2 regions of the Bradyrhizobium sp. HKCCYLS3070 genome follow, and region 2 is predicted to be linked to the other one. Evidence: predicted binding sites of a transcription regulator. Region 2 holds the regulator's gene; the other holds the start of a gene.
What was found. Region 2 encodes PhoB, which activates phosphate uptake and scavenging genes when phosphate is short. Its sites were predicted from a motif close to TGTCATNNANCTGTCAT; they were not measured.
Positions count from the first base shown of each region.

Region 1: the regulator PhoB is predicted to act here: its motif matches at 1,766-1,782, upstream of phnF (phosphonate metabolism transcriptional regulator PhnF).

Region 1 is NZ_JBNPTI010000006.1:10,760-14,165, reverse strand. It holds gene ACQR03_RS19955 (carbon-phosphorus lyase complex subunit PhnI) at 1-631, opposite strand, end outside; gene phnH (phosphonate C-P lyase system protein PhnH) at 635-1,246, opposite strand; gene phnG (phosphonate C-P lyase system protein PhnG) at 1,246-1,701, opposite strand; gene phnF (phosphonate metabolism transcriptional regulator PhnF) at 1,821-2,546, shown strand; gene ACQR03_RS19935 (phosphodiesterase) at 2,582-3,406, opposite strand, start outside.
Region 2 is NZ_JBNPTI010000005.1:356,640-360,045, reverse strand. It holds gene pstB (phosphate ABC transporter ATP-binding protein PstB) at 1-562, shown strand, start outside; gene phoU (phosphate signaling complex protein PhoU) at 593-1,309, shown strand; gene phoB (phosphate regulon transcriptional regulator PhoB) at 1,326-2,033, shown strand; gene ACQR03_RS19220 (trypsin-like serine protease) at 2,180-3,406, shown strand, end outside.

The DNA of each region.
Region 1 (3,406 bases), on a different contig from region 2:
AGCCGAGCGCGAGCAGAAAGCCCTCATCACCGCGTGCGAGATTCTGCAACCGCAGATCACGATCGGCGGGAAAGCCTAGGGGATCGCGGGTGAGATCGCCGACCGGCGCGCCAACATCGGCTTGCGGCGACGGCTCGATCAGCCCGTCCTGGCCGAGAATATCGGTGACACGTGGCGTCGGCGCATTCGGCGCCTCGGCACGGGCCGGCGGCTCCGGCTCGGCGGCGGCCGCCAACTGCGGATCGAGCAGCCGATGCGTATAGTCGAAGGTCGGCCCGAGCACCTGGCCGCCCGGAATGTCCTTGAAGGTCGACGAGACGCGCCGCTGCACCCGCATCGCACCGGTGTCGACCGGCTCGGTCGCACCGAAGCGCGGCAGGGTCGCGCGGAAGGCACGCACCAGGAAGATCGCCTCGATCAGATCACCGCGTGCCTGCTTGATTGCGAGCGACGCGAGCTCGCGGTCGTACAGCGAGCCCTCGGCCATCACGCGATCGACGGCAAGCCCCAACTGCTCGGAGATCTGCGCCAGCGAAAGTTCGGGCACATCGCGATCACCCCGGCGTTCATGCGCCAGCAGCCGGTGCGCGTTCTCGATGGCGCGCTCGCCACCCTTGACGGCAACATACATGCCTCACTCTCCTGCGGAAACGAGTCGGGTCGTTCGCGGGATGGCGACGATGGACGAGCCATCGACCAGCACCACATCGACACCACGCGGAAACAGCTTCTCATTGATCGACAGCCGCTCGAACAGATCGGCGGGCGCGACCGTTGCACGGAACGATGTCGTCCCGTCGATGCCTGGACCGCGCAGCTTGAACGCCGGCCCTCCGGACAAGCTCGGCACCTGCAGGATCAGCGTCGTCGAGCGATCAGGGTATTCAGCACTGCCGAGCGCGAATGAATCCAGATCAGGCAGCGCTTCGGGGTCCGCCGCCACCGCAAAGCAGGCGAGCGCGGCATCGGCGACGATCGGCGCCCCGGTGTGAAACTTGAGCCAGGCGCCGACCTCGGGCGTGCCGGCGAGCGGCGCATCGAGCCAGATCGGCGTATCGTGATCGAACAAGGTCAACGCGATCGCGGCAGCACCAGGCATCAACGACGACGGCCGGCCGACATTGCCCTCGACCTGCCGCACATTGCCCGGACGCGCCATGGCCTCCATGACGGTACGGAAGGTGGATTGCGCGGACAGAACATTGTCGGCGAAACCGTGTTGCAGATCGGATGCCGCGAGACCCATCAGCCCTCTCCTCGCACCATGGTGTAGAAATCGACACGCGTGGCCGCAGCCTCCTCCGCTCGATGCTCCCGCGATGCGCGCATCTGCTCCTGCAGCGGCGCGACCACCTGAGTCTCGATCGATCGCGCATGGCTCGACGACTGGATCATCGCGTCACACAGCGCCATCAGACGCGCCTTGCCGGCGTCTCGTCCGAGCACATAGCCGAACCCGACCTCGCCGCTCTCCAGCCGTACCGCGGCGCGCGACACCGTCGCTTCGCCGACATTGAACGGCGCGCCATCACCGCCGATCCGGCCCCGCAGCATCACGAGACCATTCTCCGCCGGACGCAGGTCGCGATACTCAGGCAGCGCCAGTCCGTCGAGCCTGGCGCGGATGTCCGCATGCGAGGCATGCGCCAATACCCGCATCGCCGTCCTGCGCCGGTCCTGCATCGCGGTCTCGCCTTCCATCTTCACCCCGAACTTGCTATCGCGAAGTTGTCTATGTTAATAGACAACTTCGTAACGAAGCGCCATGACTGTTTGATGACATGGGCGTGATTTTCAGGTCGCGCAGCGGAGAACCGCAGATGAGCATGCAGGGCGCTGACTCGGGCGTGGCACTGTGGCGCCGGGTGGCCGACGGCATCGAGCGCGACATCGCCGACGGCCGCTTCGCGGCCGGCACCCGCCTGCCCGGCGAGACCGAGATCGCCGAAACCTACCGCGTCAACCGTCATACGGTGCGTCGCGCGCTCGCGACCTTGGCCGAGCGCGGCCTCGTGCGCGCCGAGCGCGGCAGCGGCACTTATGTCGAAGCGCCTCGTCTGTCATATCCCCTGAGATCGCGAACCAGGTTCTCCGAGATCGTGGGCGCCGGCGGGCGCGAGCCGCGCGGACAGTTGATCGCAGCGTCCGAAGAGTCGGCGACGCGCGAACTCGCGCACGCGCTCCGACTGAAGACGGGGGCGCCGCTGGTCCGAATCGAGGCACTGCGTCTTGCCGACAAGACCCCCATCTGCGTCAGCACGTCCTGGCTGTCGTCCGAGCGATTTCCCGAGGCCGGCCACATCTTCGCATCGCTCCGCTCGATGACGGCGCTGCTTGCGCACTACGGCATTCGCGACTATCGCCGCGGCGCGACCAGGATCACGGCGGCCATCGCCGACGCGAGCGACGCCGCACGGCTCGACCTCGCGCTGGGCCGTCCGGTGCTGGTGGTCGACAGCACCGACATCGATGCCGATGGGACGCCGCTGGTCAGCAAGCGCTCGCGCTTCGCGGCGGAGCGCGTGACGTTCGAGGTCGAGAGCTAGACCAGACCCCGCCGCCTCGCTTCGTTCTTGCGCCCTCAGTCGATGAGCGTGCCGTCCTGATTGAAGAACGGATGCGGCCCGTCGAAATCCCCGATCGGCACCTGATGCGTGACGACCGTTCCAAATCCCGGTCCCGGAAACCAGGCATGTAGGTGAAAGGCCGGTGGCTCGATCCGGAAGGATGGCGGGCGAAGCTCGGCCAGGTCGAGCGCGACGGCATGGTTCGGTGCCGGGCAGATCGTGCAGGGGATGCCCGCAAACCGGGTCAGCGTCGCGCGATGAACGTGACCGCACCCGATCAGTTGCACCCGCGGATGGCGCGTGAGGACGGCCGCGAGATCGTCGGCGTTGCGCAGGTTCTGCCGGTCCATGTGCCAGATGCCAGTGGCGAACGGCGGGTGGTGCAGAAACAGCAGGGCCGGCCTTTCGCTGGATCCGGCCAGCGCGGCGTCGAGCCATTGCAGACTCGCTTCATCGAGCTCGCCATGCGGATGGCCGGGCACGCTGGAATCGAGCAGAAGCAGATCGAGATCGGCCAACTCCACGCACCGGTTCAGCGGACCGGTGGGTTGACCATGCAGAGCGTCCGGAAACGCCGCGCGCATCAGCTCGCGTGAATCGTGATTGCCGGGCACGGCGACGAATGGAGTTTCGAGCTCGGCGAGAAGATCCTTGAGATGATCGTACTCGGCCGACGACGGCGTATCGACGAGATCGCCCGAGATCACCACCAGATCGAATTTCGGCTCGAACCGGTTGAGCTCCGTGATGCAACGGGCCAGCGCGCGCGCCGTATTGACGCGGCGGTAGGCGAGCCGGCCGGGCGCCTTGATGTGCAGGTCGGATATCTGGGCGATGAC
Region 2 (3,406 bases):
GCTGATGCTCGACAACACCAACATCCTCGATCCCAAGCTCGATCTGAACCTGCTGCGTGCCCGGGTCGGCATGGTGTTCCAGAAGCCGACGCCGTTCCCGATGACGATCTACGAGAACATCGCCTTCGGCATCCGCCTCTATGAGAAGATCTCCAAGTCGGAGATGGACGACCGGGTCGAGAAGGCGCTGCGCGGCGGCGCGTTGTGGAACGAGGTCAAGGACAAGCTCAACGCCTCGGGCCTGTCGCTGTCCGGCGGCCAGCAGCAGCGGCTGTGCATCGCGCGTACCGTGGCGGTCCGGCCGGAGGTGATCCTGTTCGACGAGCCGTGCTCGGCGCTCGATCCGATCTCGACCGCCAAGGTCGAGGAGCTGATCCAGGAACTCGCCGAAAACTATACGATCGCCATCGTGACGCATAACATGCAGCAGGCGGCGCGCGTCTCCGACAAGACCGCCTTCATGTATCTCGGCGAGCTGATCGAGTTCGACGACACCAGCAAGATCTTCACCTCGCCGAGCGATCGGCGGACCCAGGATTACATCACCGGCCGGTTCGGCTGACGCCGACGACATTGTCTTCAGGAGATCATCATGGCCAGTGAACATACCGCCAAGGCGTTCGACAGCGATCTGCAGGACCTCACCCGTCTGGTATCGGAGATGGGCGGCCTCGCCGAGCGGCTGATCGTCGATTCCGTCGATGCGCTGGTGCGACGCGACATCGCGCTCGGCCAGAAGGTGGTCGCCACCGACGCCGAGGTCGACAAGCTGCAGCGCATCATCGAGGAGCGCGCCGTTCTCACCATCGCCCGGCGACAGCCGATGGCGGTCGACCTGCGCGAGATCGTCGGCGCGATGCGCGTGGCGACCGATCTGGAGCGCATCGGCGACCTCGCCAAGAACATCGGCAAGCGCGTCGCGGCGCTGGAGAGCGACTTCCATCCGCTGAAGCTGATCCGCGGGCTCGAGCACATGACCGATCTCGTGCAGTCGCAGGTCAAGACGGTGCTGGACGCCTATGCCGCGCACGATTTGCCGGCGGCGATGACGGTGTGGAAGGGCGATGAGGAAGTCGATGCCATCTGCACCTCGCTGTTTCGCGAGCTCCTGACCTACATGATGGAGGATCCGCGCAACATCTCGTTCTGCATCCACCTGATGTTCTGCGCCAAGAATATCGAGCGCATCGGCGATCACGCGACCAACATCGCCGAGACGGTGTTCTATATGATCGAAGGCCAGCAGATCATGGACAAGCGCCCGAAGGGCGACATGACGAGCTTCGCATCGACGATCCCCGGCAACTGAGAGAGACGGTTCAGACATGGGCGCCCGAATTCTGGTGGTGGAGGACGAGGAGGCGCTGACGACGCTGCTGCGCTACAACCTCGAGGCCGAAGGCTACGAGGTCGAGACAGTGGCGCGCGGCGACGAAGCCGACACGCGCCTGAAGGAGCGTGTTCCCGATCTCGTCGTGCTCGACTGGATGCTGCCGGGCCTGTCCGGCATCGAGCTGTGCCGCCGCCTGCGGGCGCGGACCGAGACCCGGCAGTTGCCGATCATCATGCTCACCGCACGCGGCGAGGAGAGCGAGCGCGTGCGCGGCCTCGCGACCGGCGCCGACGACTACATCGTCAAGCCGTTCTCGGTGCCGGAGCTTCTGGCGCGGGTGAAAGGCCTGCTGCGGCGGGCGAGTCCGGAGCGGCTGGCGACCGTGCTGTCCTATGGCGACATCGAGCTCGACCGCGAGAAGCGCCGCGTGGCGCGCTCTGGTAGGCCGATCGATCTCGGCCCGACCGAATACCGCCTGCTCGAGTTCTTCCTGGAGCATCCCGGCCGCGTGTTCAGCCGCGAGCAGCTGCTCGACAGTGTCTGGGGCCGCGACATCTACATCGACGAGCGCACCGTCGACGTCCATATCGGCCGCCTGCGCAAGCTGCTCAATCCCGGCCGCGAGCAGGACCCGATCCGCACCGTGCGCGGCGCCGGTTATGCGCTCGATGATCGCTTCGCCAAGAGCGAGCAGGTGTAAGGGGCGATCCGGCGTGAGGACGCAGCAGGTGTGAGACGCGAGGCGGCCCGATTGAGGAGATCGCGGTCCGCTTTCCGCCACGCCGCCGCCGTCTTGATCGTGTCTGCTTCGTGGCCGTCACGATGTTTCGGTGCCAGCGGACGCCCTTGATCAAGACCATCATCATATCTCTTGCCGTGCTGCTCGGCGGCGCGGCGGGCGCCACGGCCGCCGAGCTCGAAGACGCGGTCGCGGCGGCAGGCAACGGGCAGCATGCGGCGGCGATGCGACGGCTGCTGCCGCTGGCCGCCAAGGGCGATGCGCGGGCGCAGTTCGACGTCGGCTTCATGCACGCCTTCGGCTGGGGCCAACCGCGCAACCCCGCCGAGGCGCTGGCGTGGTACCGCAAGGCCGCCGATCAGGGGCTCGCTGCCGCGCAACACTATCTCGGCATCGCCTACGTCAATGGCGAAGGTGTTGCGAGCAATTACGGCGAAGCCGGCCGCTGGTTCAGCCGCGCCGCGGCGCAGGGCTTCGCCCAGTCGCAATACATGCTCGGCCTGATGCTGCTCGACGGCCGCGGTGTGAAACAGGACGTCGTGCAGGGCTATGCCTGGCTGGTGATGGCGGGCCGTAGCGGCGTGCGATCGGCCGGCCGCGACGTGCAGCGGGTCAAGTTGACCGAGCCGCAGCGCGTCCAGGCTCAGAGTGCCATTGCGGCCTGGCGGCCGAAGCCGGAATCGGCGGAGGCCGGCATCGCCGCTCCGCGTCCGGAGCAACTGCTCGGGCTCGACCGCCACATCGGCGAGGTCGTCGATCCCACCTCGTGGCCGGCGTCGTCGATCGGCGTCGTCACCGTCGCGCAATACTCGACCGGCGGCTGGTGCACCGGCACGCTGGTCGCGCCGCGCGTCGTGCTCACCGCGGCGCATTGCGTGTTCAACGGCGTGGCGCAGGTCAGCCCCGGCAACGTCCGCTTCCTGGCCGGCATGAACAGGGGCACGCCGGCGGCATCGTCGGTCGCCGACAAGCTGATCGTGGCGCCCGATTTCGTCCCGACCCGGCACGACAGATGGTCGCTCGACCGCTCGCCCGCCGATTGGGCGCTGATCGTGCTGAAGGACGCGCTGCCGTCGAAGCCGGTTGAGGTCAGGGCGCTGACGCGCGAGGAATTGCAGGCTGCGACCACGGCCGGAACCATCTCCGAGATCGGCTATGGCCAGGAGCGGCGCTATTCGCCGACCGGCCAGCGCAATTGCAGCGCCGGCATGACCAAGGACGGGATGCTGCTGACGGTGCATTGCCTCGCCAATTTCGGCTATTCGGGCTCCCCCATCATGGCCGAAGTCGGCGGACAGCCGGCCGTGGTCGGCATCTTCTCGGCGTTCCACGAG